2 regions of the Streptomyces sp. NPDC030799 genome follow, and region 1 is predicted to be linked to the other one. Evidence: predicted binding sites of a transcription regulator. Region 1 holds the regulator's gene; the other holds the start of a gene.
The links. The regulator HspR, encoded in region 1, represses chaperone genes until heat shock. The targets are predictions, from matches to a motif close to TTGAGNNNNNNNNNCTCAA.

Region 1 (15,218 bases):
ACCTGGAGTTCTGGCGAGAACGCCACCTGTGCACCCTGACGACGCTCCGGCCCGACGGCAGCCCGCATGTGGTTCCGGTGGGGGTGACCTACGACGCGGAGGCCGGGCTGGCCAGGGTGATCACCAACGGGACCAGCGTGAAGGCGGGGCATGTGCGGGCGGCCGGGGCCGAGGGCGCCCGGGTGGCGGTGTGCCAGGTGGACGGCCGGCGCTGGGCCACGCTGGAAGGACGTGCACGGGTGCGGACGGAACCGGAACGGGTCGCGGAGGCGGTGCGGCGGTACGCCGAGCGCTACGAGCGGACGCCGGGGCCGAATCCGGCGCGCGTGGTGATCGAGATAGAGGTGGAGCGGACCTTGGGGAACGGCTGAGGCGGCCGAAAAGATTCAGCCACCCTGACAGCGCTCCCATACCACGCAATGCCGGGGAATACCCCACAAAACTGCAGCGGCGTCACCGTGTTCAGGTCACGGTGACGCCGCTGCGGGGGGAAGCACCTGAGCGATCTTTTACGACGGGGGAATCGCGTCAGGCACTGCGGGGGGTGGCCGAGATGCTCGTCAGGTCCTGGTCCGTCGGTTCGACGAGCCGATGGTCCCGCTGGTCAAGGTTTACGAAGATCATTCCGTACCGGATGGCGCACCGCACCGGCTGGGGCGCGCCACGCGGCTTGCGCAGGCACCGGTACGCCCGCACGTCCTCGTCGTCGTCCCGGGTGACGACGACCGGCTCTCCGAACACGGTCACCATCAGCGAGTCACCACTGTGGGGGATGGCGGTGACCAGGTCGATGAAGTGCCAGCCGGAGCGGTAGGCCGTGGCCATTTCGCGACGGAAGGAGCGGTCGTCGGGTGGAGTGGTCATGACTCGGCGACCCACGTGCTGTCCCTGGGAGCGAACCATGTGCTGTCGCCCGGAGCAGCGGAGGCCTTGACGACCCACGTGCTGTCACCGGCACCGGCAGCAGACACGGTGCTCGTGCGCCAGGTACTGTCGCCCGCCGCGTCCGCCTTCGTCCCCGCGAGGCCATTCAGCGCCCCGAAGGCCACCACGGCGGAGAAGGCGGCGACAAGCGCCGAGCGAAGCATTTTCTTACGCATAGTCGGCTTCGTCCTCATGTGAAGGTCACCTCTCCCCCGTCCGAATACGACGATGGCCCATTCCGGCACGTCATGGCCACACAAACGATGCATCATGTTCCTGCACGTTCAGGACCCTGGGGGGTGGAGATTTGGCAACGAACGAGACTAAGCGGACACATCCCCACGGGCTGACCGACCTGTGCGAGGACGGACGCCGTCTTTACGGGAACGCTCTCCGAACGGGACGCCTAGCCCGCGCGGATGCGGAACCCGCACCCTGTCTGATGGAGTTCGCCCTTCTTCATCCCGACCCCGACGACCCGAACTGGCTCCGCCCGGTACCGCCTTCCATCGCCCTGGCCCAGCGGCTCACCCCCATCGAGCAGGAGATCACCCAGCGAAGGCGGCAGTCGATCGAACTGGCCGATGCTTTCGAGCCGTTCATGAGCATCAGTGCGCAGCCCACGGCGACCACACACTCGATCACCGTGCTGGAAGGCCTCGACCGGATCAACGCGGCACTCGATCTGGCCACGGCCCAGTGCCAGACCGAGATGCTCACCGTCCAGCCGAGCCGCCGCCGCCTCGAACACACCCTCACCCAGGGGCTGAAGCGGGACAGACCCCTGATCGAGCGGGGGTGCCGGATCCGGACGCTCTATCAGCACCCCGCCCGCTACAGCCCCGAGACGCTCGCCTACGTGGCCCAGTTCACCGACGGCAAGGTGGAGTACCGCACCATCGACGAACTCGTCGAGCGGCTGATCATCTGCGACGAGACCGTGGCCTTCATCCCGACCCGCGACGACGGGGAGATCGCCCTCGAACTCCGGCATCCGGGTCTCGTCCGCTATCTGATCAAGGTCTTCGAGTTCATGTGGACCCGCGCGGTCCCGCTGAGCGCCGGCGCCCCCTACGAGACCGCCCCCGACGGCATTACGGAGATCCAGCACTCCATCGCCAAGCTGCTGGTCGAGGGCCACGTCGACGAGGCCATCGCCCGGCGCCTGGGCATGAACGTCCGCACCTGCCGGGCCCACATCGCCAAGCTCGCGACAGCGCTGGGCAGCGGCAGCCGCGCGCAACTCGGGTTCCTCATCGCCCAGTCGGGGATCCTCAAGCAGGAGCCCTGACGCCGGAACACGACGCGGCCGAAGGGCCCTGCCCGATCCGCCGGGGCGGCCGGCACACCGCCCGGCCCGGCTGTCTCATCGCACGCTCGGGGATTGCTGATCAGGAGCCGTGAGCGCGCCGGCGGGCGGACCGGGGCGGCGGTGGCCGTCCAGGCCGACCTGGGCGATCCGGACGCCGAGTTGGGTGCGGCTGGCCGCGCCGAGGGTCTCCGAGAGGCGGGCGATGTGGGCGCGGCAGGTGCGCACGCTGATGCCGAGCCGCTCGGCGATCACCGCGTCCTGGTGACCCTCGGCGAGCAGGGCGGCGATGGACTGCTCGCGGTGCGAGATGCCCTCGATGCCGGTGTCGGGGAGGGGAGCGGTGAGCGGGATGGCCAGGCGCCACAGCCGCTCGAAGACCGTGACCAGGTAGGCGACCAGGGCCGGGTGGCGCAGTTCCAGAGCCATCGTGCGGTCGGCGTTGGCGGGGATGAAGGCCACCGTGCGGTCGAAGAGGATCAGGCGGTCGATCACCTCGTCCAGGGTGCGGGCCTCCACCGTGTCGCCCATCAGCTCCAGGTAGTTGAGCAGCCCCTGCCCGTGCCGGGCCACGTGCGTGTACAGGTCCCGCATGCGCACGCCCCGGCCGCGCAGCGCCAGCGCCCGGTGCAGCCCCTCGGTCAGCTCGGCCTCCCGGCGGATGCCGCCGGGCTGCACGGTGAGCACCTCGGTCGTGCACGCCTCGGTCGCCTCGTCCATCGCGGCCTGGATCCGGGACAGCCCGTCCAGCACCCGGATGGCGCTGCCCTCGGCGGGCGCGGCGAGCGCACCCAGCTGACGGCCGAGTCCGGCGTACCACTCGAAGGCGGCGACCGCCGAGCCCACCCGCCGCTGGCTCTCGCTGACCTCGTCGTAGACGCCGCGCAGCAGCCTGGTCATGACCTCCTGCGGGGACGTCGGCACCAGCCAGTCCATGTCGTCCGGGTCCGGGTGCAGCAGGGCCAGCTCCAGCAGGCAGGGCACCGTCTCGGCATCAGTGCGCGGCACCCGCCCGCGGCGTACGGCACGGGAATACACCCGATCCCCGGCCGCGCACAGTCGGTCGGCGCCGTGTGGATGCTCCTCCGCCCCGCGCCCGGCCATCGCCCATTTCACCCCCGGTGTGCTGCCACTTCCGCAGCGCAACTATGCGCGGCGTCGACCGGGTCCGCAACACGGCTCGGCTCAACGCGGCCACCGGAAAGCGCGGTTATGTCTGGATATCCGCCATGCTCCGTCCCCCGCATTGCAACAAGCTGAAGCGGTCCGCCAGGGGCGTGAGGATTGTTGTCCCGCTGCTCTCGGGGGCGCGGGAAAGGCGCCCTACTTCAGGCCGATCGCCGCGCAGGCCGCCTTGTACTTGGCGGTGCAGATGTCGTCGACGGAGTAGATGCCGTCCGCGATGACCGTGGACTTGATGGTGTGCTTGGTCAGGGCGGTCGGCTGGATCAGCTTGGCCGGGATGTCCTTGGCGGTGGGGCTGTCCACCTTGTCCTGGGTGAGCGCGTCGAACTGGATGTCCTTGCCCTGGACCTTGGCGACGGCCATCTGTGCGGCGGCCTCGGCCTCGTCCGGGTAGGCCTTGTAGACGCTCATGTACTGCTCGCCGGCCAGGATCCGCTGGACCGCGTCGAGTTCCGCGTCCTGACCGGTGACCGGGGGCAGGTTCGTGACGCCGACCGCCTTCAGGGCCTTGATGACACCGCCCGCCATGCCGTCGTTGGCGGCGTAGACGCCGGCGATGTTGTTCTTGCCGACCGCGCTGATGGCCTTGGCCATCTCGGTCTCGGCGAGCTCCGGCTTCCAGTCCGTGGTGTCGTACGTCTCCGCGATCGTCACCTTGCCGTTCAGCTCGGAGAGCGCGCCCTGCTTGAACTGCTTGGCGTTCGGGTCGGTGGGCGAGCCGTTCACCATGACGATCTTGTCGGAGGTGTCGGTGTTCGGCCCGAGGGCCTCCAGCAGGGTGCGGCCCTGCACCTCGCCGACGAGCTCGTTGTCGAAGGAGACGTAGGCGTCGATCGGACCCTCGGCGAGACGGTCGTAGGCGATGACCGGGATGCCCGCGTCCTTGGCCTTCTTCACCCCGGCGGCGACGGCGTGCGAGTCGACGGCGTCGAGCAGGATGATGTCGACCTTGTCGTCGATCATCTGCTGCAGCTGCTCGGCCTGCCGGGAGGCGTCCGCGTCGGCGTTGGCGTACTTGACCTCGCCCTTCTTCCCGGTGAGTTCGGCGACCTTGTCCCTGATGATGGGGTAGTCGAACTTGTCGTAGCGGGTGTTCGCCTTCTCCGGCAGCAGCAGGCCGACGGTCATGTCGTTGCCCTTGCTCGGGCTCGCGTCCGCGCCGTTCCCCGTCGCGTCCAGCACGCCGCATCCGGCGAGCGAGAGGGTCATCGTGGACGCGGCCACGGATATGGCGATACGACGCATTCGAGAGCTCACTTCAGGTGCGTTCCGGACGTAGGGCTGCTATACGACCCAGGTGTCTGAAAAGACAACGCGCAGGCCGCACCCGACGTCAAGCCGAACTACTTAACGAGTCCGCAACACCACCCTCGGCTCACTCTGTGAAGGCCGAGCAAAATCCCCTCCAAACACTCTTTACGGACCCTTCATCCAAGGAGACTTCAGGAGACGGCAAAGGAGACGGCAAGAGAACGGTTCGATCAGATGACCGAACAGACCCGGCCATCCGCGTCCGTACGGCCCGGCCCGCCGGAGCCACGGGCCGCCAGGATCTCCTCCAGGTCCGCGACCGCGGCCGCCACGCCCTCGGTGAGCAGCACCGCCGTCGGATTGAGCAGGACCTCGTCGACCCCGGCGGCCCGGTATTCGGCCAGGGCAGCCGCGATCTCCTCCGGGCTGCCGGCCACGACCGCCCCGGCCCGCAGCAGTTCGGACGCCGGGTCGGGACCGTCGACGTCCACGCCCGCCCGGCGCAGCATGTCGGCGTAGTGCGGGGCGCCGAGATGGTCCCGGGTGGCGAGGCGGGCCAGCCGGCGCGCGTCCCGGCCCCGGCGGCGGACCGCCACGTGGACGGCGGTCGCGATCCGCGGAGGCGCGGCCCGGCCCGCCGCGGCGGCCCCGGCCGCCAACGCCGGTACGAGGGTGTCCCGCAGGTAGGCGGGCGGGGTCATCCGGGTGATCGCGACGTCCGCGGTCGCCCCCGCCGTACGGGCCATCGCCGGCCGCAGCACCCCGGCGCCGACCTCCACGGGAGCATGCGGGCCCACCGGGGGCAGCGCGGCGTGCAGCCGCGGGAACGTCCGAGGCCCGTCGTCCGTCCCCCATGACGTACGGCTCTTGACTTTCCCTTTACCGACTCGCCGACTCACCGACCGGACAGCAACAGCAAAGGAACGACCCGCATGCCGAAGGACCCGGCACCCAAGTCCACGCCCGACGCCCAGCACGCGGAGCACGAGGAGTACGGGGAGCACGAGGAGTACGGGGAGCACGAGGAGTACGGGGACGAGCCGGAGGAGCAGCCCGTCGTCGAGCACGTCGCGGACGACGACCACTTCGGTGCGGTCACCGTCCGGCTGGACACCCGGGAGGGCGAGGTGACCGTGACGGGCGCGTCGGTGCCCCGGGTGGTCCTGCGCCGCGCGGCCGGTACCCAGCCGGCGGACCATGTGCCGATCGGCACCCGGGACGGCGCCCGGCTGACGCTCACCGTCGACGGCACCGAGGCCGAGGTGGATCCCGCCAAGGGCCGGCTGACCAGGCGTTCGTACCGCGTCGACGTCCGGCACGGGGACCGCTGCTGGCGTCTGGTGCCCGACTCGATCCCGGGCAGTCGGCTGCTGCGCGGCGAGGAGCCCCTCGGGGAGTTCACCTCGGAGGGGAACGGACGGGTGGCCGCCGAGTGGGGCGAGGACGCGGCCGCGGATGCCACGGACGCGGCCGTCGGCTACGCGCTGGCCGCCGCGTTCGGCACCGGGGCGCAGCCGATGTGGATGATCGCCATCGAGATGGTCGGTGACATGCTTCCCGGCTGACCGCTCGTCACGCCCGGGCCGGACCTGGTGTACCGGAGGGGCCCGGCCCGGGCGTCGTGGGAATCAGCCGCGGATCAGCCGCGGTCGGCCCGGATGTCGTCGGCGTACAGGTGCGAGACGATCGCCGCCTGGAGCCGCGACGTGAGGTCGAGCTTGCGCATGATGCTGGCGGTGTGCGCCCGCACCGTCCGCTCCGCGATGCCCAGCCGGCGCGCGAGCCGGCGGTTCTGCTCGCCGGTGGCGAGCAGCAGCAGGACCTCCCGCTCCCGTTCGGTGAGCGCGGAGAAGTCCGGCGCGGCTTCCCGTACGGCAACTGCCATGTGGTTCCCCCTGGGCGATCGGTCGCCCGGCTCTCCAGCCTGCCAACCGCCGGGTGCCGGCACGGGCCCGCGAGCCCGCAGCTTGCTGCAGCCGGAACGGCGCGTGATCAGCGCGGTGGCCGCCGGAGGCGGTTGCGGCCGCCGCGCGGACCAGTTCCAGTTCCTGGAAACCCGCCGCTGCGACGCCGTCGTTCACTGCCAGCCGTTCACGGACGAACAAGCCGGCTCTCGCACCGTGTGTGCCGTGGCTGCGCTGCCCCTGTACTTCATGATCACGACTCTGCCACCCGTGGGTGCGGGCACTGAAGGGGAGCTGTTGTCAGGATCCTGCACGGCCCGGGGCACCTTCATGCCAGCCCGGCCACGGCCCCCACCAGGAGTTCAAAGGGAGGCAAAGATCCGTACAACCAACCCCCTCGGCCGCGAGTCATGATCACCGCCAGCCGTATGCCGCCCTCCGACTCGACCAGAGGACCGAATGAACCCAGCCAGATGCGCGACCGCCGCGGCCGTCGTACTCGTCACCGCCGGCGGCCTGCTGAGCGCGGTCACCGCGTCCGCCTCTGCCACGGTGAACTGTGCCTCGCCGGTGTACAAACGGACGTTCTATGCGAACACCACGTTCTCCGGCACGCCGCAGAAGACCGACTGCGACTCCGCCATCGACCAGAACTGGAGCGGGGCGCCCGCCACCGGCCTGCCGAAGGACGGCTTCGGCGTCCGCTGGACCGTCACCCGCGACTTCGGCTCCGGCGGACCCTTCACGTTCGCCGTCTCCGGCACCGACGGCATCCGGGCCTACCTGGACGGCGTCCGCAAGGTCGACCTCTGGTCCAACACCTCGACCGCGCGCGCCAGGACCGTCTACGTCACCGTCCCGCAGGGCAGGCACACCCTGCGGCTCGACTACGTCAACTGGACCGGCAGCGCCCAGGTGAAGTTCGCCTACACACCGCGCACCTCCGCCACCGTCGACAAGGTCGCACCGCTCGCCCCGACCGGGGTCGCCTGGGACCACTACACCGGTGACCCGGACGGCATACACGCTCAGCTCAGCTGGGCGAAGAGCAAGGAGATGGACCTCGCCGGGTACCGCGTGTACCGACGGGTGGCGGGCACGAGCAGCTACACACGGGTCGGTACGACCACGGCGACCGCCTTCAGCGAACGGCCGCCGCAGACCGGCCAGTCGTACTACTACGAGGTCCGCGCCTACGACAAGGCCGGCAACGAGTCACCCGGAAGCACCGACCAGGGCCCGGTGCCGTCATGGGACCGGACCCCGCCGGCCGCCCCGAAGCTCACCGCGGCCGGCACGGAGGACGCCAACCAGTTGTCCTGGACGGCCGTCCAGGACGCCGTCGGCTACCGGGTGTACCGCAAGGCCGCCGACGGCACCTCCTTCACCCAGCTCACCGACACCACCTCCACCGGCTACACGGACACCCAGGCGGCCTACCGCACGGCCTACGACTACAAGGTCGCCGCCGTCGACGCGCACGGCAACGCCGCGGAGTCCGCCGTCGTGAGCGCCACCCGGACCATCACGCCGCCGCAGGACGTCACGGTGGACACGAGCAGCGGCGAGCTGGTGCTCCGCTGGACCGAACCCGTCGGCACCGCCGACTACACCGTGCGCCGCTCGGCCGACATCGCCGACGGCTCCCGCAACTGGCAGACCCTCACCTGCGGTTCCCCCACGAGCACCACGGACGCCGCCGGCAACACCGTGCGCACGTGTGCCGACTACTCCGGCCACCGCGGGCGCACCTACCACTACACGGTGCTGCGCAAGGACGCCTCCGGCCGCTGGTCCGTGCCCTCCGCCGAGGTCACCGCCACCCGGCCCGGCGACGAGACGCCGCCGCCGATCGTGACCGGGCTGGCCGCCGAGCCCCTGGAGTACGGCATCCGCCTGTCCTGGCAGCCCAGCACCGCGCCGGACCTGGCGTACTACGCCCTCTACCAGCAGCAGGACACGTCCCACGACCCCGAGTACGTCGGCAAGGTGGACGCGTCGGAAACGCAGACTCTGCTGCCCTGGCCGGCCGACGGCTCGTCGCGGCGCCTGTTCGTCGTGGCCGTGGACGTCTACGGCAACTCCCTGACCTACGTGGACGATCCGTACGTCGACGACTGGAGCGTGCCCGTCGGCTCCGTCCCGGTGACCGCGCTCGACCTCCGGCCCACGACGGTCCCGGACGCCACCTCCGGCTGCCAGACGATCACCTGGAACACCAGGAGCGGGGTCACGCTGGAGCCGTGGTGCCCGTACGAGGACATCTCCAAGGTGACCGGCTTCCACGTCTACCGCTGGGACCGCGCCCAGGGCCGGTTCGTCCGGCTGACGCAGACCGCTGTGCCCAGGGGCAGTGCCGACTGGGTCTGGACCGACACCGACGCCCCCGCCGGTACGACCCTCTACTACATGATCTCCCTGGTCTCGGCGGACGGCACCGAGGCCTTCGCCGACATGGACTACGCCATCACCCGGCCGAGCACGTCCTGACCTTCCCGGCCTGCCCGGCCTTCCGGCATGACGAAGGGGCCCGCGGTCTCCCGCGGGCCCCTTCGCGTGTTCCACTCAGGTCAGTCCTGTTGCTGCTGCCGCTTCGGCCGCCACACCACCAGCGCGCTGGTCTGCTGGACCTCCTGGTACGGGACCAGGTCGCGGCGGTAGGAGGCGTGGACGGCGGCCTCGCGCTGCTGCATCGCGGCCGCCGCGCCGTCCAGGGCCGCCTGCAGTTCCGCGACGCGGGACTGCAGGGCGGCGACCTGGTTCTCCAGTTCGATGATGCGCTTGATGCCGGCCAGGTTGATGCCCTCGTCCTGCGACAACTGCTGCACCTGGCGGAGCAGTTCGATGTCGCGGGCCGAGTAGCGGCGGCCCCGGCCCGCGGTGCGGTCCGGGGAGACCAGGCCGAGGCGGTCGTACTGGCGCAGCGTCTGCGGGTGGAGTCCGGAGAGCTGGGCCGCCACCGAGATGACGTAGACCGGGGTCTCCTCGGTCAGTTCATACGGGTTACGTCGACGGCCGTCCATCTCTCTCAGTCTCCCTTCGCGGCCTCGAACAGCTCCGCCCGCGGATCCTCACCCGCGGTCGCCTCGCGATACGCCTCCAGTGCGTCACGAGCCTTCCCCGACAGGTCCTTGGGGACACGCACCTCGACGGTGACCAGAAGGTCGCCGCGGGTGCCGTCCTTGCGGACCGCGCCCTTGCCGCGGGCGCGCATGGTGCGGCCGTTGGGCGTGCCGGGCGGCAGTTTCAGGGTGACGGCCGGGCCGCCGAGGGTCGGCACCCTCACCTCGCCGCCGAGCGCGGCCTCGGTGAAGGTCACCGGGACGGTCACCGTGAGGTTGTCGCCCTTGCGCCCGAACACCGGGTGCTCGCCGACGTGCACGACCACGTACAGGTCGCCCGCCGGTCCGCCCCGCTCTCCGGGCGCGCCCTTGCCGCGCAGCCGGATGCGCTGCCCGTCGGTCACGCCGGCCGGGATGCGGACCTGCATCGTGCGCGAGGACTTGGCGCGGCCGCTGCCCTTGCACTCGATGCACGGGCTCTCGGCGACCAGGCCGCGGCCCTTGCAGTCGGGGCAGGGATCGGTGAGCGAGAAGCCGCCGCCGGAGCCCCGGGAGACCTGCCCGGTGCCGACGCAGGTCGGGCACATGCGCGGTGTGCCGTTCTTGTCGCCGGTGCCGGCACAGGCCTTGCAGGGCGCCTGGGAGGACATCCTGAGCGGCACCGTGGCGCCCTCGATGGCCTCCGTGAAGCTCAGCGTGACCTCGGTGTCGATGTCCTGGCCGCGCCGGGGCTGGGTGCGTGCGCCCGTGGCCCCGCCGCGGTTGAACAGGCCCCCGAAGACGTCACCGAGTCCGCCGCCGAAGCCGCCGGCACCCCCGCCCTGGGCGCCGCCTCCGAAGAGGTCGCCCAGGTCGAAGTTGAAGGAGCCGCCGGCGCCCGGCCCGGGGCGGAAGCCGCCGTTGCCGAACAGGGCGCGCGCCTCGTCGTACTCCTTGCGCTTCTTGGGGTCGCCGAGGATGTCGTTCGCCTCGGAGATCTCCTTGAAGCGCTCCTCGGCCTTGGTGTTGCCCTTGTTGGCGTCCGGGTGGAACTCGCGGGCGAGCTTCCGGTACGCCTTCTTGATCTCGGCCTCGGTGGCGTCCTTGGGGACGCCGAGGACCTTGTAGTAGTCCTTCTCGATGAAGTCCTTGGTGCTCATCCTCGACGTCCCTCCTTCCTGTCTGCGGTGATCACGTCAGCCCTCGTCCGGGCCACCGTTCTCCTTGTCGTCGGCGGAGCCGGCCTGCTTCGCCTCGGTGTTCTCCTCGGCGCCCTCGGCCTTGACGGTCTGTGCGCCGGGCTGCGGCTCGGCGACGGCCACCCGCGCGGGGCGGATGGTGCGCTCGCCGATGCGATACCCGGGCTGCAGGATCGCCACGCAGGTCGTCTCGGTGACGTCCGGCGCGTAGGAGTGCATCAGCGCCTCGTGGATCGTCGGGTCGAAGGGCTCGCCCTCCTTGCCGAACTGCTGCAGCCCCATCTTCGCCGCGACGGTCTCCAGCGACTCGGCCACCGACTTGAAGCCGCCGACCAGTTCACCGTGTTCCCGCGCGCGGCCGATGTCGTCGAGTACGGGCAGCAGCTCGGTCAGGAGGTTCGCGATGGCGATCTCCTTGACCGCGATGCGGTCCCGCTCGACCCGGCGGCGGTAGTTCTGGTACTCGGCCTGGAGGCGCTGGAGGTCCGCCGTGCGCTCACCGAGCGCCGTGCGCACCTGGTCCAGCTGGGCCACCAGGCCCGCGTCTGCAGTTCCGTCCCCGGCCGGGGCCGCCCCCTCCTGGGGGGCGGCCTTCGACTCGGCGTCGTCGGGGGTGGCGCCGGAGGGGACGTCGGGCTTCTCTTCAAAGCCCGGGGTCTCCTCCGTCACGCGGCACCGTCCTTGCGCTCGTCGTCCACGATCTCGGCGTCCACGACGTCGTCGTCAGCGGGCTTGCCGCCCTGGGCGGCGCCCTCCGGACCGCCGGCGCCCTGCGCGGCCTGGGCGTCGGCGTACATGGCCTGGCCCAGCTTCTGCGAGACGGCCGCGACCTTCTCGGTGGCGGTGCGGATCTCGGCGGTGTCCTCGCCCTTGAGCTTCTCCTTCAGCTCGGCGACGGCGGACTCCACCTCGGTCTTGATCTCGCCGGGGACCTTGTCCTCGTTGTCCTTGAGGAACTTCTCGGTCTGGTAGACGAGCTGCTCGCCCTGGTTGCGGGTCTCGGCGGCCTCGCGGCGGCGGTGGTCCTCCTCCGCGTACTGCTCGGCCTCCTGGCGCATGCGGTCGACCTCGTCCTTCGGCAGCGAGGAGCCGCCGGTGACGGTCATCTTCTGCTCCTTGCCCGTGCCCAGGTCCTTGGCCGTGACGTGCATGATGCCGTTGGCGTCGATGTCGAAGGACACCTCGATCTGCGGGACGCCACGGGGCGCCGGGGGCAGACCGGTCAGCTCGAACATGCCGAGCTTCTTGTTGTACGCCGCGATCTCGCGCTCGCCCTGGTAGACCTGGATCTGCACCGACGGCTGGTTGTCCTCGGCCGTGGTGAAGATCTCCGAGCGCTTGGTCGGGATCGTGGTGTTGCGCTCGATCAGCTTGGTCATGATGCCGCCCTTGGTCTCGATACCGAGGGACAGCGGGGTGACGTCGAGCAGCAGGACGTCCTTGACCTCGCCCTTGAGGACACCGGCCTGGAGCGAGGCGCCGATGGCGACGACCTCGTCCGGGTTGACGCCCTTGTTGGCCTCCTTGCCGCCGGTCAGCTCCTTGACGAGCTCGGCGACGGCGGGCATACGGGTGGAGCCACCGACGAGGACGACGTGGTCGATCTCGTTGATGGAGATGCCGGCGTCCTTGATGACGTTGTGGAACGGCGTCTTGCAGCGCTCCAGCAGGTCGGCCGTCAGCTGCTGGAACTGAGCCCGGGTGAGCTTCTCGTCCAGGTGCAGCGGGCCCTCGGCGGACGCGGTGATGTAGGGAAGGTTGATCGAGGTCTCGGTGGAGGAGGACAGCTCGATCTTGGCCTTCTCGGCGGCCTCGCGCAGACGCTGCAGGGCCATCTTGTCCTTGGACAGGTCCACGCCGTGGCCGGACTGGAACTGCTTGACCAGGTAGTCGACGACGCGCTGGTCCCAGTCGTCACCACCGAGGTGGTTGTCACCGTTGGTGGCCTTCACCTCGACGACGCCGTCGCCGATCTCCAGGAGGGACACGTCGAAGGTGCCGCCACCGAGGTCGAAGACGAGGATCGTCTGGTCGTCCTTGTCGAGGCCGTAGGCCAGCGCGGCGGCGGTCGGCTCGTTGACGATGCGCAGGACGTTCAGACCGGCGATCTCACCGGCCTCCTTGGTCGCCTGACGCTCGGAGTCGTTGAAGTAGGCCGGGACGGTGATGACCGCGTCGGTCACCTTCTCGCCCAGGTAGGCCTCGGCGTCCCGCTTCAGCTTCTGCAGGATGAACGCGGAGATCTGCTGCGGGTTGAAGTCCTTGCCGTCGAGCTGGATCTTCCAGTCGGTACCCATGTGGCGCTTCACCGAGCGGATGGTCCGGTCCACGTTCGTGACCGCCTGACGCTTGGCGACCTCGCCGACGAGCACCTCACCGTTCTTGGCGAAGGCGACGACGGACGGCGTGGTCCTGGCGCCCTCGGCGTTGGTGATGACGGTGGGCTCGCCGCCCTCCAGAACGCTGACGACGGAGTTAGTCGTGCCCAGGTCGATGCCGACCGCACGTGCCATGGTTGATTCCTCCAGCTGACTTGAGTGCAACGGACTCAAGTGTGCATGACGGCCACCGCTGGGTCAACAGACCTGAGTCGCCAAGACTCAAGTCTTATCCGTTCCTTACACGCAACTGGCCGCTGACCTGCGTCGATTCCGTGCGCCGCGGCGACTGGACAGGCATGCGAAGGAGGACGAGCACCACCAGCAGCGCCGCTCCGGCCACCCAGAGCACGGCGCCCTCCCCGGTCCATCCGGTGTGCACGAGCACCCCGACGAGCACCGAGGAGAAGGAGCCGGCACCCAGCAGCACGACCGAGCCCGGCGGGGTCAGCCCGAGCGGCCGCATCCGGTGCGCGAGATGGTCCGGGCCGCGCCGCAGCAGCGGGCGCCGGGCCAGCCCCCGGGCGAGGACCACGAGGACGGCGTCGGCGATCGCCACCGCGCCGAGGCAGAACATCACCGCCGCGCTCGGCGCCAGGTCGTACCCCGCGCGCGTGAAGACGAGGGACGACGACAGCAGGAACCCGGTGAACAGCGAGCCGCAGGCGCCGAGCCCGATCCGGGCGGGGTGCCAGTTGTGCATCAGGAAGCCGGTGAGGGCCGCGGCGAACACGCTCAGCAGGACGGCGAGCCCGTCCATCAGCTCGGCGGCGGCGCAGGCCCCGGCCCCGAAGGCGGTGACGACCCCGACGGTGCCGGCCAGCCCGTCCGCGTGGTCGAGCCCCTTGAAGGCCAGCGAGGCGACGACGATCCACACCAGCGCGAGCAGCCCGCCCGGCACGCCCGTCGCGTCGTACGGCACCACGCAGGCCGCCGCCACGGTCGTACCGGCGACGAGCACCCGCGCGCGCAGCCGCCACACGTCCGCGACCAGCCCCAGCGCGGCGACCGAGCAGGCGGCGACCAGCAGGCGGACGACCCCGTCGCCGAGCGGGGCGACCCGGGTCCACTGCCCCATCCAGGTGACCAGGCAGGTGACGACCACCACGGCGAGCCCGCCGAGCAGCGGCAGCCGCCGCTGCCGGCGCCGGTCGACGATGCCCGCCCGCAGCGCGGGGACCCTGAGCAGCGCCGCGAGGACGGCGGCGAGGAGCAGGGCGGCGGTGGCGGCGGCGATCCCGTAGAGCACGGCTCTAAGGTAGGGGCGAATGTAGCAATTCGGTACGAATAACACGATCCGATGACCCGTGGGATGATGCGCATCACCCCGCGCCCGGCTGCATCCCGCAGGAAGATGGGGGTAGTCTCAAACGGACTGCATAAGTTACCGCTTAGTAATGTCGCCCGTTTAAGTCGCCCAGTCAGTTCGAGGCCGCCTCAGGAGCCCCAATGCAACTCGCCGCGATCATCGTGTCGCTGGTCCTGATCGTGGTCGGCGTGGCACTGTTCGGCCGCGCCCTCCTCCAGATCTACAACTTCATGAGGCTGGGCCAGTCGGTACCGGCCGGCACGCGGACCAACGACCCCGCACAACGCGTCCTCACCGTGGTCAGGGAGTTCCTCGGCCACACCCGGATGAACCGCTGGGGCGTCGTCGGTGTGGCGCACTGGTTCGTGGCAGTGGGCTTCTTCACCCTGCTGCTGACGATCGTCAACGCGATCGGACAGCTGTTCCAGGCGGACTGGATCCTGCCGGTCATCGGCGAATGGGCGCCGTACAACATCTACGTCGAGTTCATCGGCACCATGACGGTGGTCGGCATCCTGGTGCTGATCGGCATCCGCCAGCTGAGCCACCCGCGCAAGCCGGGCCGCAAGTCCCGCTTCGCCGGTTCCAACTTCGGCCAGGCGTACTTCGTCGAGGCCGTCATCCTCATCGTCGGCGTCTGCATCTTCATGCTGCACGCCCTGGAGGGCGCCCAGCACCACGTCGACGGCTACGAGGCCTCCTTCTTCCTCTCGTACCC
Region 2 (15,218 bases), on a different contig from region 1:
CGAGTACGGCTTCACACTGCACTATCGCGGTCACTGGGGCATCGGCATGCGGCGCCGGAGCGGGCAGCTGGAGATCGCCGTACCCGCCTCGGAGGAATCGCCGATCCGCGTAGTGCTGGCCGACCGCGCGGTGACCATCGCCCCAGGGGAGACGTGCCCGCTCCTTCTGCCGAAGGACTGACGCTGCGGCGGTCGCCGGCTCGGCCACCCTCCACTCACAGGTCGCTCTCCGATGGCTACGGCCCGGGGCTGCCCCGTCGTGCCGAGTGTCGTGGCGGGGTATGGCTGCACGCGTGAACCTGGTCACGCCGCTCTCGGCATCTACTAGGCACGGTCGTGGAGCACAACCGCGCACCTGCGCCCGGGAAACCGGCTTCGTTGCCCCGCTCGCTACGGTCATGGGCCGTAACAGAGCGGTTGGCACCCAGCTGGGGTCCGAGCTAACGATGAGCTCTGCCTGCAGTGCCGCCGGCGCCACACCCCCCGGCAGTGCCCTCCGACGTGGGCATGCGAAAAGCCCGATCCGGCCTTCCACGGCCTGGCTGCGCGACCCGAGCGCAAGGAAGAAGGTCCCACATGTCCAGCGTCGCCCTGCTCGCCCAACCCGGGCACGGCGCCGTGTCGGCCGCAGCAGTCGGCCGGGTGATGGCCTTCCTGGACTATTTCGCCGGCGTCTTCACCCTGCTCTCGCTGACCGCCGTGGTGGCATGCGGGCTCGCGGCCACCGATCGGCTGGTGCTGACCCCCCGGCTGCGGGTGGCCGTGCAGTCCGTGCACCGGGCGAGCGCCGTCGCGGCGCTCGGCTTCCTGGGCACTCACATCGCGGTCAAGGTCGTCGAGCGGCACGCCGCTCCGCAGACCGCGGTGGTCCCCTTCACCGGCGGCACCGCCCTCGCGGTGAGTCTGGGCACCATCGCCTCCGACCTACTCGTTCTGATCACGGCCACCGGCGTGTTCCGCGGCCGGTTCGCCGGCTGCCGCCCCTGGCTGTGGCGGGTGCTGCACTCGACGGCGTACGTCTGCTGGCCGGTCTCCCTGGCGCACGGGCTGACGGCGGGGCGCAAGGCACACGCATGGGTGTTCTGGGGCTACGGCCTGTGCGCGGCCCTGGTGGCGCTCGCACTGCTGGTTCGCTCCCTTTCCTACCTGGGCCGCCGCCGGACCTTGCGCAGGCGTCAGCGCGGCGCCAAGGCGTATCGGCCCGCCGCCGTCCGCCCGGCCGCGCTAGCCGCCCTGTCGACGCGGTCTCCCCGGCCCGCGACCGGCGTCCGCCCGATCGCCCGGCCCGCGGCACCGACGACGGCTCGCCGGTACGCACCGATCGCCGGCGTACCCAAACGACCGAGGCACGCCATGAGACCAGGGCCCCGGCCGCTCCGCCTCGCCCAGCCCAGGAGCAGCGAATGAAGGACGCCCCGCTGGAGCTGCCCGAGGTGGGTTGGCTGGAGGCCGCCCGGTTGACCGCCGGCCTGGACCGCCACCAGCGCCTGGACCTCGCCGCCCACACTCGTGTCCACCGGCCCCTGCGCCCATTGGGCCGGGACGGTCTGCTCGCCCTCGCCGAGGCGGTCGCCCTGTCCGGCCGTGGCGGTGCCGGCTTCCCGTTCGCCCGCAAGGCCCGGGCCGCGCTCGCCACCACCGACCGCACGGGCGCGTCACCGGTCATCGTGGTGAACGGCGCCGAGGGCGAACCGGCCAGCGCCAAGGACAAGATGCTGCTGGCCCGCGTGCCCCATCTGGTGCTGGACGGCGCCTGTCTGGCCGCGGCCGCGTTCGGCGCCGAGGAGATCGTGATCGGTGTCGCCGCGGGCAGCCCCGGAGAGATATCGGTCCCGGCCGCCCTCGCCGAGCGCGAACTTCCCTGCCCGGCCCGGACCGTATCCCTGCCCGAGCGCTTCGTCTCCGGCGAATCCGGGGCCCTGATCCGTGGCGTCAACGGTCTGCCGGTGATACCGGCACCTCTGAAGGCCCGCGCGGCCGGCGGCGCAGCGGGCGGGGTGCGTCGTCGGCCGACGCTGCTCTCCAACGCCGAGACCTGGGCCCAAATCGCCGTCGCGGCCCGACTCGGACCCGACGCCTACGCCTCCGTCGGCACCCCAGAGGAACCCGGCACGGCCCTGCTCACCGTCAACCGGTCAGGCGCCGATCCGCTGGTGGTCGAGGTTCCGACCGGCACCCGGCTGGGCCCGGTACTGGATGCCTGCGGACTCCAGCCGGGCGCGGGAGTGCTGGTGGGCGGATACCACGGCGCCTGGCTGCCGCCGTCGGACGCCATCGACGCGCCGCTCTCCCGTGCCGGGCTCGCCGCCCTCGGCGGGACCCTTGGCGCGGGCGCGATCGTCGCTCTCCCCGACGACACCTGCCCGCTCGGCGAGAGCGCCCAGGTCGCGGCTTGGCTGGCGGTCGAGTCCACCGGCCAGTGCGGACCGTGCAAACGTGGCCTGCCCGAGGCCGCCGAGGCCCTGGCCATGCTGGCCGCTGGTGCCGCCGAGCCCACAGTGCTGGAGGACGCCCGGCGTGCCCTCGGTGCGGCCCAGGCCGGTGGCGTCTGCTCGCACCCGGACGGCACGGCCCGCTTCCTGCTCAGCGCGCTGGACGTCTTCGCCGAGGACGTCGACGCCCACCTGTCCGGCCCCGGCTGCGGCCGCCCCGTACGTGGCGTACTGCCCCTCCCGCCCGCCAAGGGCGCCCGGCTGGAGGTCGACTGGTCCCGCTGCACCGGCCACGGCCTGTGCGCCGTGCTGGCCCCCGACCTCATTCGCCTCGGCCCGCACGGCTACCCCACCTCCGCCACGATCCGGGTCGCCCCGTGGCAGGAGCACGGCGCCCGCCGCGCCGTCAACCAGTGCCCGGCCCTGGCCATACGTCTCCAGCACCGCGTGTGACTCCTCCCGTGAAGGCAACCTGCGCGTACCTGCCGCGCGGGGCAGGCGAGGCCGAACTCGTGATGATGCTGCGCATGGTGAAAAAGCGCGGTTCTGCCAATTGCCCGCCTCTTGGTCAATGTGGTCGATATCGTCGACCGATACCGGCCTATACGTCACACTGAGCGGCGGAGGGGGGACGGGCGCGGCGGCGGTGCGGCAGCGTGCCATCCCGAAGTACGCGCTGCCTTGGGGAAGGCGGTGTCGGGATCAGCAGGGGGATGCGTGACACAGTCGCTGCCGGGACAACGTCCTGCCCGCGAGCAGGGGTTCACCGGCCGTACGGGGCTTCCGGTCGTCGTGGTCGGGGCGGGTCCGTACGGTCTGTCGGTGGCCGCGCATCTTCGGGCGGCCGGGATACCGGTCCGCATCTTCGGTGAGGTGATGGGCAGTTGGCGGCACGCCATGGCCACCGGCATGTTCTTGAAATCGACCCCGGACGCGACCGACCTCTCCGCACCGGAGCCCGGCGGGCGCCTGGCAGACTTCCGCCGGATGCACGGTGAGCCGGAGCTGACAGAGCTGACGCCGATCCCGTGCGACGTGTTCGTGCGGTACGGGATGTGGTTCCAGAAACGGTACGTCGGCGAGGTGGACCCGCGCCGGGTCGTGACCGTCGAACGGGCCCCGGCAGGCCGAGGGTTCCTCGTCCGGCTGAATGACGGACAGGAGCTGCCGGCCGCCGCCGTCGTGGTGGCGACCGGCCTGAACGGGCTCGCCGACATCCCCGAGGAACTGCGGCGTCTCGCCCCCGAGGGACCTGGTCCGGCTGCCCTGGTCTCGCACACCAGCCACCACACCGACCTGTCTCCTTATGCCGGTCAGCGCGTCGCCGTGGTCGGCGGTGGCCAGTCCGCCCTGGAGAGCGCCGCGTTGCTGCACGAGGCCGGCGCCGAGGTACAGGTGCTGGTTCGGGAACCACGCGTGCTGTGGGGGACGAAACCGGCTTTGGCCCGGCCCTGGACACAGCGGGTGGCCAGGCCCGCTTCGCCCCTGGGAACGGGATGGGCCCTGGCCGCCGTCTGCAAGGCCCCGGGAGGAGTGCGCAGGCTTCCCGCGGCCGCGCGCATGCTGCTGTTCCGCCGCGCGCTGGGACCGTCGGGCGGATGGTGGCTGCGGGACCGGGTCGAGAACATCGTGCCGGTCCGTACGTCCACCCGCGTCACCCGGGCGGTAGTGGAGGGTACCGGAGTACGCCTGGAACTCTCCGGGCAGGGCGGGGCGGAGACGACGCTCACCGTGGATCACGTTCTCGCGGCCACTGGCTATCGCCTCGACCTGGACGCGGTCCCGTTCCTGTCGCCCGCGGTGCGCGTCACCCTGGCCTGCGTCCGCGGCTCGAAGGCACCCCAGCTGTCCGCATGGTTCGAGTCGTCGGTGCCGGGCCTGTACTTCACCGGTTCGCTCGCCGCCCCGATGTTCGGCCCGATGATGCGGTTCGTGGCAGGGACGGAGTTCGCCGCCAGGCGCATCACCCGGCACGCCTCCCGGCTCTCCGTACCCGGCTGATCGACGGCGCCGAGAGCGAGACACGGTGAGGCGTCGGCGTACGCCGTAGGCCGCCGCTCCGAGGGCGATCGCCGCCGCGCCCCACGCCACCCACGGTCTGCCGGGCTCATCAGCATGCAGCTGGGGCCCGCAAACGGGCTCCCCGATTCCCCGGCCGACGCCGCCCACCGGCTCAGCACCGCCCGAATGTGCGGAGTCAGGGCCGCCGGCTACGCCTCGCCACTGCATTACTCGCCATGACAAGAGCACCCCAGCGGCCCGCCGCAGTGACCCATGCATCGTTCGAACACCATGGCCTGGCCGTGACTGTTGGGATGCTCCGAGCGGAGCCGGAAGGACTCCCGGCGACATCCCGATCATGGCCTACGTCACGAGCGAGCCGGGCGGAGAGACTGTGAGCCAGCGCGTGGTCGCCGGGCGCGCACGGTCCTGGAAGTGTGCAGGCCCAGAAGAGGCGCTGAAGCGCGACACGGTTCCGGCGGCCGTCAATCGCCCGCGATGGCGCGCCGGTTGCGACCCTGGCGTCGCATGTCGACGCCGGTAACCTCGCCCGCAGTGAGGAGCCCCGCGGCGCGCATGCGTCCGGCTCGATCCCGCGATCACCTGGCTCACGCCGCCTTGCAGTGCTCGTTGGCGCTTAGGACGGTCCGCAGTCGCTGGTAGCGGTCGAGGTCTTCCCAGGTGTCGTGGTCGGGCGGGCTGGGGTTGCGGTGTCCGGTGCTCCAGGCCCAGATGCTGGCGGCGATGCCGACGACGAGCGGGATGAGCAGCCACAGCAGGGCGCCCACGGTTTCAGCCTCCTTCGATGCGATGGGACGGGCGGGCCAGGCAGCTCTCAGGCGGTCAGCTGCTTGGGTCCGCCGCCGGAGATGGCGATCTTGCGGGGCTTGGCGTGTGCGGCCAGGGGGATGCGCAGGGTGAGGACGCCGTTGTCGTACGCGGCCTCGGCGGCAGCCGTGTCCAGGGCGTCGGACAGGGCCAGGCGGCGGGTGAACCGGCCGGTGGGCCGCTCGGTCAGTACGGCACGGGCGTCGGCCGGGATCGGGGAGGGCCGCTCGGCGGTCAGGGTCAGCGCGTGCTGTTCCGTGGTCAGCTCAATGGTGGAGCGGTCCATGCCGGGCAGGTCGAATTGCAGGTAGAGCGCTTCGTCATCGCGCCAGGCATCCACCGGGACGACGGTGCCGGCCGGGGCGGCGGCATGCGCGAGCTGATGGGTGAGCCGTTCGAGATCGCCCAGACCGCCCGTACGCGCAAGCATGTCCAACTTCTCCCTCCCTGAAGGCAGGCCGCAGGGGCTGCGGCCCGACGATCGAGTACCGGCTATTCGTATAACCGACAAGAGATTCACTGACAAGTTCCGACTGCATGAAGTTGACACTGAGCGACTCAATTCACTATCACGGGCAGTGAGTGTTCGGTTGCGCCGATGGCCTTGGCTGCCGGGGCGGCCTGGGCGGTCGGCGCACGGGAAGGCCGGAAGGGAGGAGCTGGTGACCGAAGAGATGAAGAGTGTCCGGCTGCTGGGGGCCCGCGGCGTTTCGGCGGTCGTTTTCGGCGCGCTGACGCTGCTCTGGCCGCAGTTGACGGTGCTGGCCCTGGCCTGGGTGTTCGGCGCGTACGCCCTGGTGGACGGCGCGATGCTCATCGCTACGGCGTGGCGGCACCGGCATGAACGCCGGCCTGCCGCGGCCTGTGCGGCGGCCGGCGCACTGGGGGTGGTGGCCGGACTGGTCACGGCCCTGTGGCCGGGCCTGACGGCCTTGGCGCTGGTAGTCATGGCGGGCGCCTGGGCCATCGTGACGGGATGCCTGGAGTTGTGGGTCGCCACACGGATGCGGCACGCGAGGTGGTTGCGGGCCTCCGCCGTCGTGTCAGTGGCGGCGGGTGTGCTGCTCTGGCTGCGCCCGGATGCCGGCGCCGTTGCCATCGCCCTGGTTCTGGGCGTGTACGCGCTGATCGCGGGCGGCCTGTGGCTGATCGCGGCCTGGCGGGAGTACCGCACCCTTGCCGAGCACGGTTCGCGGTCGTGGACCAGGCCGGCGTCCGGTGCCCGCGTGGCTCACTGACCACTCTGCTCCCCGCGCCCCCAAGGGCGCCGCACCGCAGGCCCGCAGGTGCCTGCGGTGCGCCACGTTTACCGAAAGGCAGGTGAGCATCGTGACGCGGCTGCACACCAACGGCGGCGATCTGGTGGTGCGTCTGCCGTGGCGGTGGGCGCTGGCGGCGCGGCGCCGCAGCGTGCGCCTGCCGCTTGAGTGCGTGGACGAGGTCCGCGTGGAGCCGCACTGGTGGCGCGCGGTCCGCCCGCACCCCGGGCCCCGCTACCGCTTCCGCCCGGGGCGCTGGTGCGTGGGCGAGCTGGAGCACAGTCGTGGCCGGGACTTCGCCGCCTTGAGCACCCAGGGCCCAGTGCTCGTAGTGACGACCTTCGGTCACGACGCCCCCTACGCCCGTCTGGCTGTGTCCACCCCCGATCCGGAGGCCGACGCAGCCTGGCTGCGGCAGACCGCCGCCAACAATTGCCCGAAAAAAAGTTGAGCCGACTGTTGTCAACTTTTCGGCGCAGTGGTACATCGGAAGAGAGCGAAGGACGCGAGATGGACGACAAGGAGGGATGAAGATGCTGATGCGTACAGATCCCTTCCGCGAGCTTGACCGGCTCGTCGAGCGGGTCTGGGGTACGGCCGCGCACCCGGCGGGCATGCCGTTGGACGCCTGGCGTGAGGGCGAGATGTTCTTCGTGGAGATGGACCTGCCGGGCGTGGACCCCGAGTCGATCGACCTCGATGTCGAGCGCAACGTCCTGACCGTGAAGGCCGAACGCAAGCCGGCGTACGGCGAGAACAGTGACACAGTGATCACCGAGCGGCCCGCGGGGACGTTCAGCCGGCAGCTGTTCCTCGGTGAGACCCTCGACACCGACAAGATCGAAGCCTCCTACGAGGCCGGTGTGCTGAGGCTGCAGATCCCGGTCGCCGAGCAGGCCAAGCCCCGCAAGATCGCCGTCAGCGGCGGCAGCGATCGCAAGGAACTGGGCAGCTGACGCGACAGCAACACCACTGCTTCAGGGCTTCGGGCATCAGTCCGGAGCCCTGACGCCGTCCCTGCCTCTCGGGGCATACCGGCCGTCAGACATCGGGGGGCCGACGGCGGGTGACGGTCTTTCTGGCCGTGGCATGGCCAAGCCATGCACGGCAGAGCCCGACGCCGAGGGCAGGTGAGTAGTCCGGTGGGCGCGGTACGCCGTTCTCCACCGTCCGGCTGCGGACCAAGGTCACCCGCGGCGCCGGCTCCCGCACCGCCGCCCTGGCCATGGTCGTCAAACTCGTCGAGTCCGCCCAGCAGCGGTGGCGGGTGGTTGACGCACCCCACCTCGTTGACCTGGTCCGTGCCGGAGCCCGCTTCGAACGCGGCCAGATCGTCGAGCGAACCAGCGCCCTCGTGGCACGAGTGACCCCAGCGCCGCTGAATCTGCATGTGCTGGTGAGCGTTCGTCAGGGCAGGTCGCATGCCCTGGTCCGTCTGAATGACGAGATCGGTCTCCGCCACCCGACGGAGACGCACGCTCCCCGTGGCGGATGTACTTGGGCAGGGGATGTCCGAGGCTGGAGTTCCCGCTGAGGAAGGGCTGTCCAGGTGGAACGCTGGGACCGGGTCGGACGGTGCGCAGGATACGGGGCGGCGCTGGCTGTGTCGCCCTATTTGTTGATCAAAGTGTCGTGGGTCGTCGGCTCGCTACTGGGACTGGCGCCGATCGGCGAGGGGTTCAACCTGGCCGGTTGGGTCCTCCTCAATACCGTGACCATCGGCATGGCGGGCACTGGGATGGCTCTGGCGCTCGCCCTGGCGCGGCCTTGGGGCATGCGGATACCGGGGCGACTGGTGGCCTTCTGCGCCTGGACGGGGGCAGGGTTCCTCGTGTCAATCCTGCCGTACGCCGTACTCAGTACGGTGCTGGATACTGCGCGCGGCGGCGAAAAGAGCGGGAGCGACGACTCCGCCATGCCTGGCTGGGAAGGCGCACTGATCCAGTTTGGCTTCATCGGGATGGGGCTGGGGCTGGCCCTCGCTCTCCCCGCCTACCTGCGGCGACGCTGGCCGGAAGTTTTCACCGCGAGAGTCGGGGACGGTACCCGTACCGCTGCGCCGTGGGCCGCTGCTGTCGCAGCCGTCGTCGGTCTTGCCTGGCTGTACTGGGCAGTTGGCGGCACCCTCGGAGTCACGCACCCGGCCGAGCGGGATACCAATGGGTGCCTGCTGACGGCTGTGGGTGCATTCTGGGCGCTTGCCGGATCCGCCGCCGTCTGGATGCTCGCCCGACAACACCCTGCCCGAGTGCCCCACCGCCTCCTGCTGGCGCTCGGCTGGCTCGGGTCAGGCTCGCTCTTCGCGTGGAGCGGCTGGAAACTGCCCCTCACGCTATTCGTGGCACTGGCCCACCCCCGTGACGTCACCTTGCCGGAAAACCTCGCCGTCGCTGCGGTGCTGCACGCCGCCGCCGTCGTGGCGGGGGTCGGCATGCTGAGAACACTTGTCGGCTCACGCCCACGCACCCCCGCATACAGCCGACGCGAACGGGAACGCCAGGCCCGCGGCCGAGCCACTACCGCTGCCCAGTCTGAGACATCCGAGCACACCGGCCGCACGGCGGCGGGGCCGGCATCAGGAGCCGGGTAGGCGTTCCGGTTCCCCGCCGTCGGCGTCGAACACCTTGGTGAAGGTGGCCCCGCATCGGCAGCGGGAGTGTTCGATCAGCTCGCCGTCGGCCGACACGCTCAGCCCCTGGCTGAGCCGCACGTGTACATGATCACCCATGAGGAGCTGCCTTCCTTGACGTCTCTGATCCCGTCATCGTGGAGGCCGTCCGCGCGGATCGGCAATGCTGCAGCTCACACCTGACAGTCAACCGGGACGTCCATCCTCCATCCGCAGGCTCCCGCCGTAGCGTCCTGGAAGTCGGCGCGCCAGCGTGCCTGGCATACAGTGCGCGCCCGCCTTCAAGAGGGGGCGCGCACGGGGTCACCCTGAGGGCTTCGTGGACGGCGGGGCTGGTTGTGCGCCGGGTTGCGGCTGCGGGTGACCGGCGGCGTGCAGCATCGGCGCGGTGTGCCGCTCGGGGCGATCGGCACCCTGGGCCGGGACTTGGCTGCGCGGCGCCTCGGCGTCACCGGGCAGCGGCACGGGCCGGCGCGCCACCAGGCGACCGACCCAGCGGCGGCCGCAGTGCTCGCAGGGCGGGGCGCCATGCGGCGTATACGGGGAAGGAACGGCGGTGTTGTCGCGGTAGAAGACCTCCCACTCGGCGTCGAGGGCGTCTCGGTAGCGCTGCACGTCGTAGTCGACGCTCCAGCGGTGCCAGCACGAGCCGCAGGTGAACTCCACACGTTCGACAGCAAGTTCGGTGATCACTGCACTGCACCTCCCATCCGGTGTGCGGGAACGATCCGGGGTGCTGACAGGGCCGCGTCGAGGGAGGGATACACGGGCAGGTCTGAAGCGGCGCCGCTGCTGTGCAGCAGCCGCTCGGTCCGCCCTTGCGGGCATACCAGGCGGAGCTCCTCCTGGTCTTGGTCCAGCAGCGTCCGCACGGACATCAGAGCGTCGAGGCCGTCGGCGTCGGCATGGGTCAGTTCGGACAGGTCCAGGATCAGATGACGGTGCCGGTGCCGCGCGTGGACGGGCGCCGCGAAGTCACGCAGTTCCCTGGCCGTGGCCGTGTCCAGGGCGCCGTTGATCTCTCTCACGGCCCAGCCGTTGTGCCAGTGCGCCGCGAGGAACAGTGCCATGATCCGCACCCCGCTCTCTGGGTATCGGGAGTACCGCGGACACCTCCCCTATACCTCGCCCGAACTTGACAACACAAGACTCAAGTTTTATTTCAGGAAGGTAGGCAAGTGGGTATGAAACCGCAGTTCAGGATGGCGAGGAGGTGGCCGGACGTGCGGGTTCGGAGGAGCGGGGGATGCGCGTCCCGAGCCGCCGCTGCGTGCAGGTCCGGTCCGGTGGATGCCCTGCCGGTGAGGCGAAGAACGAGGTGAGGACGAGGAGGGAGAGCACAGATGGCACGTGCGGTTGGTATCGACCTGGGTACGACGAACTCGGTGGTCTCGGTCCTTGAGGGCGGCGAGCCCACCGTCATCACCAACACCGAGGGTGCCCGGACCACCCCGTCGGTGGTGGCGTTCTCCAAGAACGGTGAGGTCCTCGTCGGCGAGGTCGCCAAGCGGCAGGCCGTGACGAACGTGGAGCGCACCGCGCGCTCGGTCAAGCGGCACATGGGTGACCATGCCTGGCGTTTTCCCGAGCACGGAGACGTCGACGGCAAGCGCTACACCGCGCAGGAGATCTCCGCGCGCGTGCTGCAGAAGCTGAAGCGGGACGCGGAGGCGTATCTGGGCGAGGACGTCACGGACGCGGTGATCACCGTGCCCGCGTACTTCGACGACGCCCAGCGGCAGGCGACCAAGGAGGCCGGTGAGATCGCGGGGCTGAACGTGCTGCGGATCATCAACGAGCCGACGGCCGCCGCGCTGGCGTACGGGCTGGACAAGGAGAACGACCAGACGGTCCTCGTCTTCGACCTGGGCGGCGGGACCTTCGACGTGTCGCTGCTGGAGATGGGCGAGGGCGTCATCGAGGTCAAGGCCACCAACGGCGACACCCACCTCGGCGGTGACGACTGGGACCAGCGGATCGTCGACCACCTGGTCAAGCAGTTCAAAAACCATTACGGCGTCGACCTGGCCAAGGACAAGATGGCCGTGCAGCGCCTGAGGGAGGCGGCGGAGAAGGCGAAGGTCGAGCTGTCCTCGTCCACCGAGACGACCATCAACCTGCCCTACATCACCGCCTCGGCCGAGGGCCCGCTGCACCTGGACGAGAAACTGACCCGCGCCCAGTTCCAGCAGCTCACTGCCGACCTGCTGGAGCGGTGCAAGGCCCCGTTCCACAACGCGATCAAGGACGCCGGGATCAAGGTGTCCGACATCGACCACGTCGTCCTGGTGGGCGGCTCCACCCGGATGCCCGCGGTGACCGAGCTGGTGAAGGAGCTGACCGGCAAGGATCCGCACAAGGGCGTGAACCCGGACGAGGTCGTGGCCGTGGGTGCCTCGCTGCAGGCCGGTGTCCTCAAGGGTGAGGTCAAGGACGTCCTGCTGCTCGATGTCACCCCGCTGTCCCTCGGTATCGAGACCAAGGGCGGCATCATGACCAAGCTGATCGAGCGCAACACGACGATCCCGACCCGGCGTTCGGAGATCTTCACCACCGCCGAGGACAACCAGCCCTCGGTGACGATCCAGGTCTTCCAGGGCGAACGGGAGATCGCGGCGTACAACAAGAAGCTCGGCATGTTCGAGCTGACCGGTATCGCTCCGGCGCCGCGCGGGGTGCCGCAAATCGAGGTGGCCTTCGACATCGACGCCAACGGCATCATGCACGTCTCCGCCAAGGACCTGGGCACCGGCAGGGAACAGAAGATGACGGTGACCGGCGGCTCGGCGCTGCCCAGGGACGACATCGACCGCATGGTCCGCGAGGCCGAGCAGCACGCCGAGGAGGACCGTCGGCGCCGTGAGGCGGCCGAGACCCGCAACCAGGGCGAGCAGCTCGTCTACTCCACCGAGAAGCTCCTGAAGGACAACGCCGAGAACATCCCGGCCGACGCCAAGTCCGAGACGGAGACGGCGCTGGCCGAGCTGAAGGAGAAGCTGAAGGACGAGAGCGCGGACACGGCCGCGATCCGGCAGGCGATCGACCGCACCGCGCAGGCCGCGCAGAAGATCGGCACCGCCCTGTATGAGAAGTCCCGGGCCGAGCAGCCGGCCGGCGCGTCCGCGGGCGGTGGTACGAGCGGTGGTTCGTCCGATGATGACGTGGTGGACGCCGAGATCGTGGACGACGACAAGCCGGAGGCTGGCTGACGATGACCGGGAGCGGTCCGCGGAGCACCGACCTGGAACAGCTGCGGCGCCTGGTGGAGGAGCGGACCGCCGACCTGCAGCGGGTGAAGGCCGAGTACGACAACTACCGCAAGCGGGTCCGGCGGGACCGCCTGGCCGTACGCGAGATAGCGGTGGCCAACGTGGTGCGGGCGCTGCTGCCCGTGCTGGACGCCGTCGACCGGGCGTTGGCGCACGAGCCGCTGACGCCCGGCCTGAAGGACATCACTGACAGCCTGCAGGAGCAGCTCGGCTCGTTGGGCGTCACGTCGTTCGGTGAGGTGGGCGATCCGTTCGACCCCGCGTGCCACGACGCTCTCACCCACCATGTCTGCGCCGCTGCGGACCGCCTGGTGTGCTCGGCGGTTCTGCGTCCCGGCTACCGTCTGGGCGAGAACCTGCTGCGCCCGGCGACTGTGGAGGTCACCGGACCGGCCCCGCCGGCGAGGAGTGCACCGCGGCGGGAGTGGGGCGTCCGGGAGTCATCCGCCCCGGCAGACAAGCCGCCCTGGCCTGTCGCGCGTAGCTGACAGGCTTGCCCCTACTTGAGTACCGAGGGAAGCGGGCATCGCCTTCGATGCCCTGAGATCGCTGGCAGGCGGAGGTGACGAAACGATGCAGCACCATGAGTTCCTCGCGCGCGTGCGTGAGCTCGGCGAATACGACAGCATCCTGACCACCCTGGCCGGCGCCGTCTCCGGCGGTGAGCTGAACCAGATCATCAGCCAGCTCCCCTCCGGCTACGCCGTCCTGTTCGGCAAAGCCGATCTGGCCGGCTGAAACCAGGCCCCGGCGCACCCCGAGCACGGCCACACCGCTGGCGTGCCGACCACCACCGGTCCGCTCGGCCAGGGCATGACCAACACAGCCTGCGCTCCGGGCGCCAAACCCCGCAAGATCGCCATAAGCGGTCCCGTGAGGAGATCTCCGGCTGGTCGATGGCGGCCGGGGCCGACAAACCGGCGGAGGACGGGCATCCGATCTCCCCCTCACCCGCCCTCCGCCCCCCACCGGAGCAAAGAAGCCGAAGAAGGGTGGCGGCCGACATGACCCTGCGACGCGAAGCCTTCCTCGACCAGGTGAAGGAACGCGGCGAGTACGAAACAGATCGGGAAGCAGAACGCGCGGCGCGCGTGGTCCTCGCCCTGCTGGGTGCCCACCTGGTCGGCGAGGTACGCGCCCAGCTGGCGGCGCGCCTGCCGGAAGACTTCGCCCTGATCCTGCTCAACCCCCTGCAGAGCGCCGAGCCGCTGCCTCCGGAGAGGTTCGTGCGGGCGACGGCAGCCTGGATCGAGGGGGCCACCGAGCAGACCGCGGCCTGGGACGTCAGCGCCGTTCTCAGCACCGTCGCCGACGCTGCGGGCCACGATCTCCTGGGCCAGATCCTGCTCCAGCTCCCCGCAGGCTACGACCTGCTCTTCGGCCGCCCCCAGCCCACCTGACCAAGCCCCCAACCCGGTGCCGCACACCCGCCGCTCACGGGATACCAGCGACAGAAGGACAAACGCCCGAGTCCCGTACCGACCAGGCGGACGGCTTCTTCGACCCCCTTCCCAGGTATTCCTAGCGGCTCTTCTCCAGCATCTGCGGGAAGTGCCGCTACGGGCGGCGAGGTTGCTACGCGCTGATGTTCGGCCGCGCCGACTCGCCCAGCCGCCTGAGCGGGCTGCGCGCCAACTGTGCGACCAACTTCTGTACCGGGTCGCGCACATGACCCAGCCCCGGCCGGCCTCCCTGCGTTTCACCGCCGGCGCCCGAGAGCTGGGAGTGGGCAGCATGAGCGGAGTCCTGCTCTGCACCGACCGGGAAGACTTCGGCGCGCTGAGTCTCTGCTCTCACCTTCACCAAGGAGTTCGAAACCGCCGGCCGGCTGCCGGCCTCCCACGCGGCCGTGGCCCTGGCCAGCACCCACACCATCAATCAACTCCAACACGCCATCGATTCCCGGCACGCCATCGGCGAGGCCATGGGCATCCTCATGGAACGCCACCACCTCGGCGAGGGCGACGCCTTAGACGTGCTGCGCCGGATCTCCCAGCACCACAACACCAAACTGCGCGACGTGGTCCAGCAGGTCCGGCTCAGTAGTCGGCCGTCTTCCCTGGCCTGAAGCAGGCCGATTCAGTTGAAGCCCTCCACGCCGGCTTGTGTAGATTTCGTGCATGGCTGACGGGGTTGCTCTGCAGGAGCTGTTCACGGATGTGTGCAGCACGCTCGCCCGTGCGGGGTTCGATGTCGCGTCCGCGAGTGCCGCAGAGGGGACGGGCCTGAAGGTCCGCCAGGAGCAGGATGCAGTGGTCGTCGGCTGGCTGCCGTCACCGGAGCTGGATCCGGTGGGGCGGCAGGTCGCGGAGTACGAGGGGATCCGTGCCGCACTGCGACAGGCGTTGCTGGAGATTCTCACGCAGGCCGGCTACGCGGTGCAGGCCGACCGGCACAGCGGAGAGGTGCGGATCAAACCGGTAGAAAGCTGAAGCGGCCGGTGTGCAGATCTGGTGGGATATCCGGCCACCGGCACTGCGGGGGGCGTGCACGCGGCAGGAGTTGTGGCGACTCCGGGGTGTTGCTGGCGTCCGTGCGGGGTGGCGCATCGAACTGGACGGTGATCTTCTCGAAGCCTTTGAAGCTCCGTTGCCGCGTAGGAACGGTAGGCCGTGATGACGTAGACCAGGGCGCCGAGACAGAGCCAGGCGAGCAGGCCGAGACGTCGCTGGTAACCATCCAGCCGCCCCAGCACGCCCACAGCACCCTGCCCGCCCGTCCCTGCTGGGCCCACCTGCACCACGCCACGCATCGCCTCCGTGTGCCCGCGCCTGGCGTCCTCCATACCGCCACTGGCGCC

Region 2: a site for HspR is predicted at 10,285-10,303, ahead of dnaK (molecular chaperone DnaK). Genes of this name have one in related genera too.

The regions. Positions count from the first base shown of each region.
Region 1 is NZ_JBVIDS010000015.1:217,439-232,656, reverse strand. It holds gene ACZ41I_RS33290 (pyridoxamine 5'-phosphate oxidase family protein) at 1-371, shown strand, start outside; gene ACZ41I_RS33285 (hypothetical protein) at 529-864, opposite strand; gene ACZ41I_RS33280 (hypothetical protein) at 861-1,118, opposite strand; gene ACZ41I_RS33275 (helix-turn-helix transcriptional regulator) at 1,232-2,215, shown strand; gene ACZ41I_RS33270 (helix-turn-helix transcriptional regulator) at 2,291-3,337, opposite strand; gene ACZ41I_RS33265 (sugar ABC transporter substrate-binding protein) at 3,557-4,663, opposite strand; partial or broken gene lxmJ (F420-dependent peptide dehydroalanine reductase LxmJ) at 4,900-5,496, opposite strand; gene ACZ41I_RS33255 (hypothetical protein) at 5,602-6,234, shown strand; gene ACZ41I_RS33250 (LuxR family transcriptional regulator) at 6,309-6,554, opposite strand; gene ACZ41I_RS33245 (fibronectin type III domain-containing protein) at 7,033-9,063, shown strand; gene ACZ41I_RS33240 (heat shock protein transcriptional repressor HspR) at 9,144-9,596, opposite strand; gene dnaJ (molecular chaperone DnaJ) at 9,602-10,774, opposite strand; gene grpE (nucleotide exchange factor GrpE) at 10,811-11,482, opposite strand; gene dnaK (molecular chaperone DnaK) at 11,479-13,326, opposite strand; gene ACZ41I_RS33220 (MraY family glycosyltransferase) at 13,421-14,440, opposite strand; gene ACZ41I_RS33215 ((Fe-S)-binding protein) at 14,641-15,218, shown strand, end outside.
Region 2 is NZ_JBVIDS010000011.1:188,598-203,815, forward strand. It holds gene ACZ41I_RS26925 (glycoside hydrolase family 65 protein) at 1-181, shown strand, start outside; gene ACZ41I_RS26930 (hypothetical protein) at 577-1,407, shown strand; gene ACZ41I_RS26935 (NADH-ubiquinone oxidoreductase-F iron-sulfur binding region domain-containing protein) at 1,404-2,885, shown strand; gene ACZ41I_RS26940 (FAD-dependent oxidoreductase) at 3,150-4,433, shown strand; partial or broken gene ACZ41I_RS26945 (IS5/IS1182 family transposase) at 4,526-4,615, shown strand; gene ACZ41I_RS26950 (hypothetical protein) at 5,042-5,221, opposite strand; gene ACZ41I_RS26955 (Hsp20/alpha crystallin family protein) at 5,269-5,691, opposite strand; gene ACZ41I_RS26960 (HdeD family acid-resistance protein) at 5,924-6,499, shown strand; gene ACZ41I_RS26965 (hypothetical protein) at 6,582-6,971, shown strand; gene ACZ41I_RS26970 (Hsp20/alpha crystallin family protein) at 7,054-7,476, shown strand; partial or broken gene ACZ41I_RS26975 (IS256 family transposase) at 7,680-7,874, shown strand; gene ACZ41I_RS26980 (hypothetical protein) at 8,070-9,110, shown strand; gene ACZ41I_RS26985 (hypothetical protein) at 9,096-9,248, opposite strand; gene ACZ41I_RS26990 (hypothetical protein) at 9,453-9,842, opposite strand; gene ACZ41I_RS26995 (STAS domain-containing protein) at 9,839-10,219, opposite strand; gene dnaK (molecular chaperone DnaK) at 10,493-12,358, shown strand; gene grpE (nucleotide exchange factor GrpE) at 12,361-12,906, shown strand; gene ACZ41I_RS27010 (hypothetical protein) at 12,992-13,156, shown strand; partial or broken gene ACZ41I_RS27015 (hypothetical protein) at 13,172-13,426, shown strand; gene ACZ41I_RS27020 (DUF2267 domain-containing protein) at 13,423-13,818, shown strand; gene ACZ41I_RS27025 (ANTAR domain-containing protein) at 14,268-14,486, shown strand; gene ACZ41I_RS27030 (hypothetical protein) at 14,539-14,850, shown strand.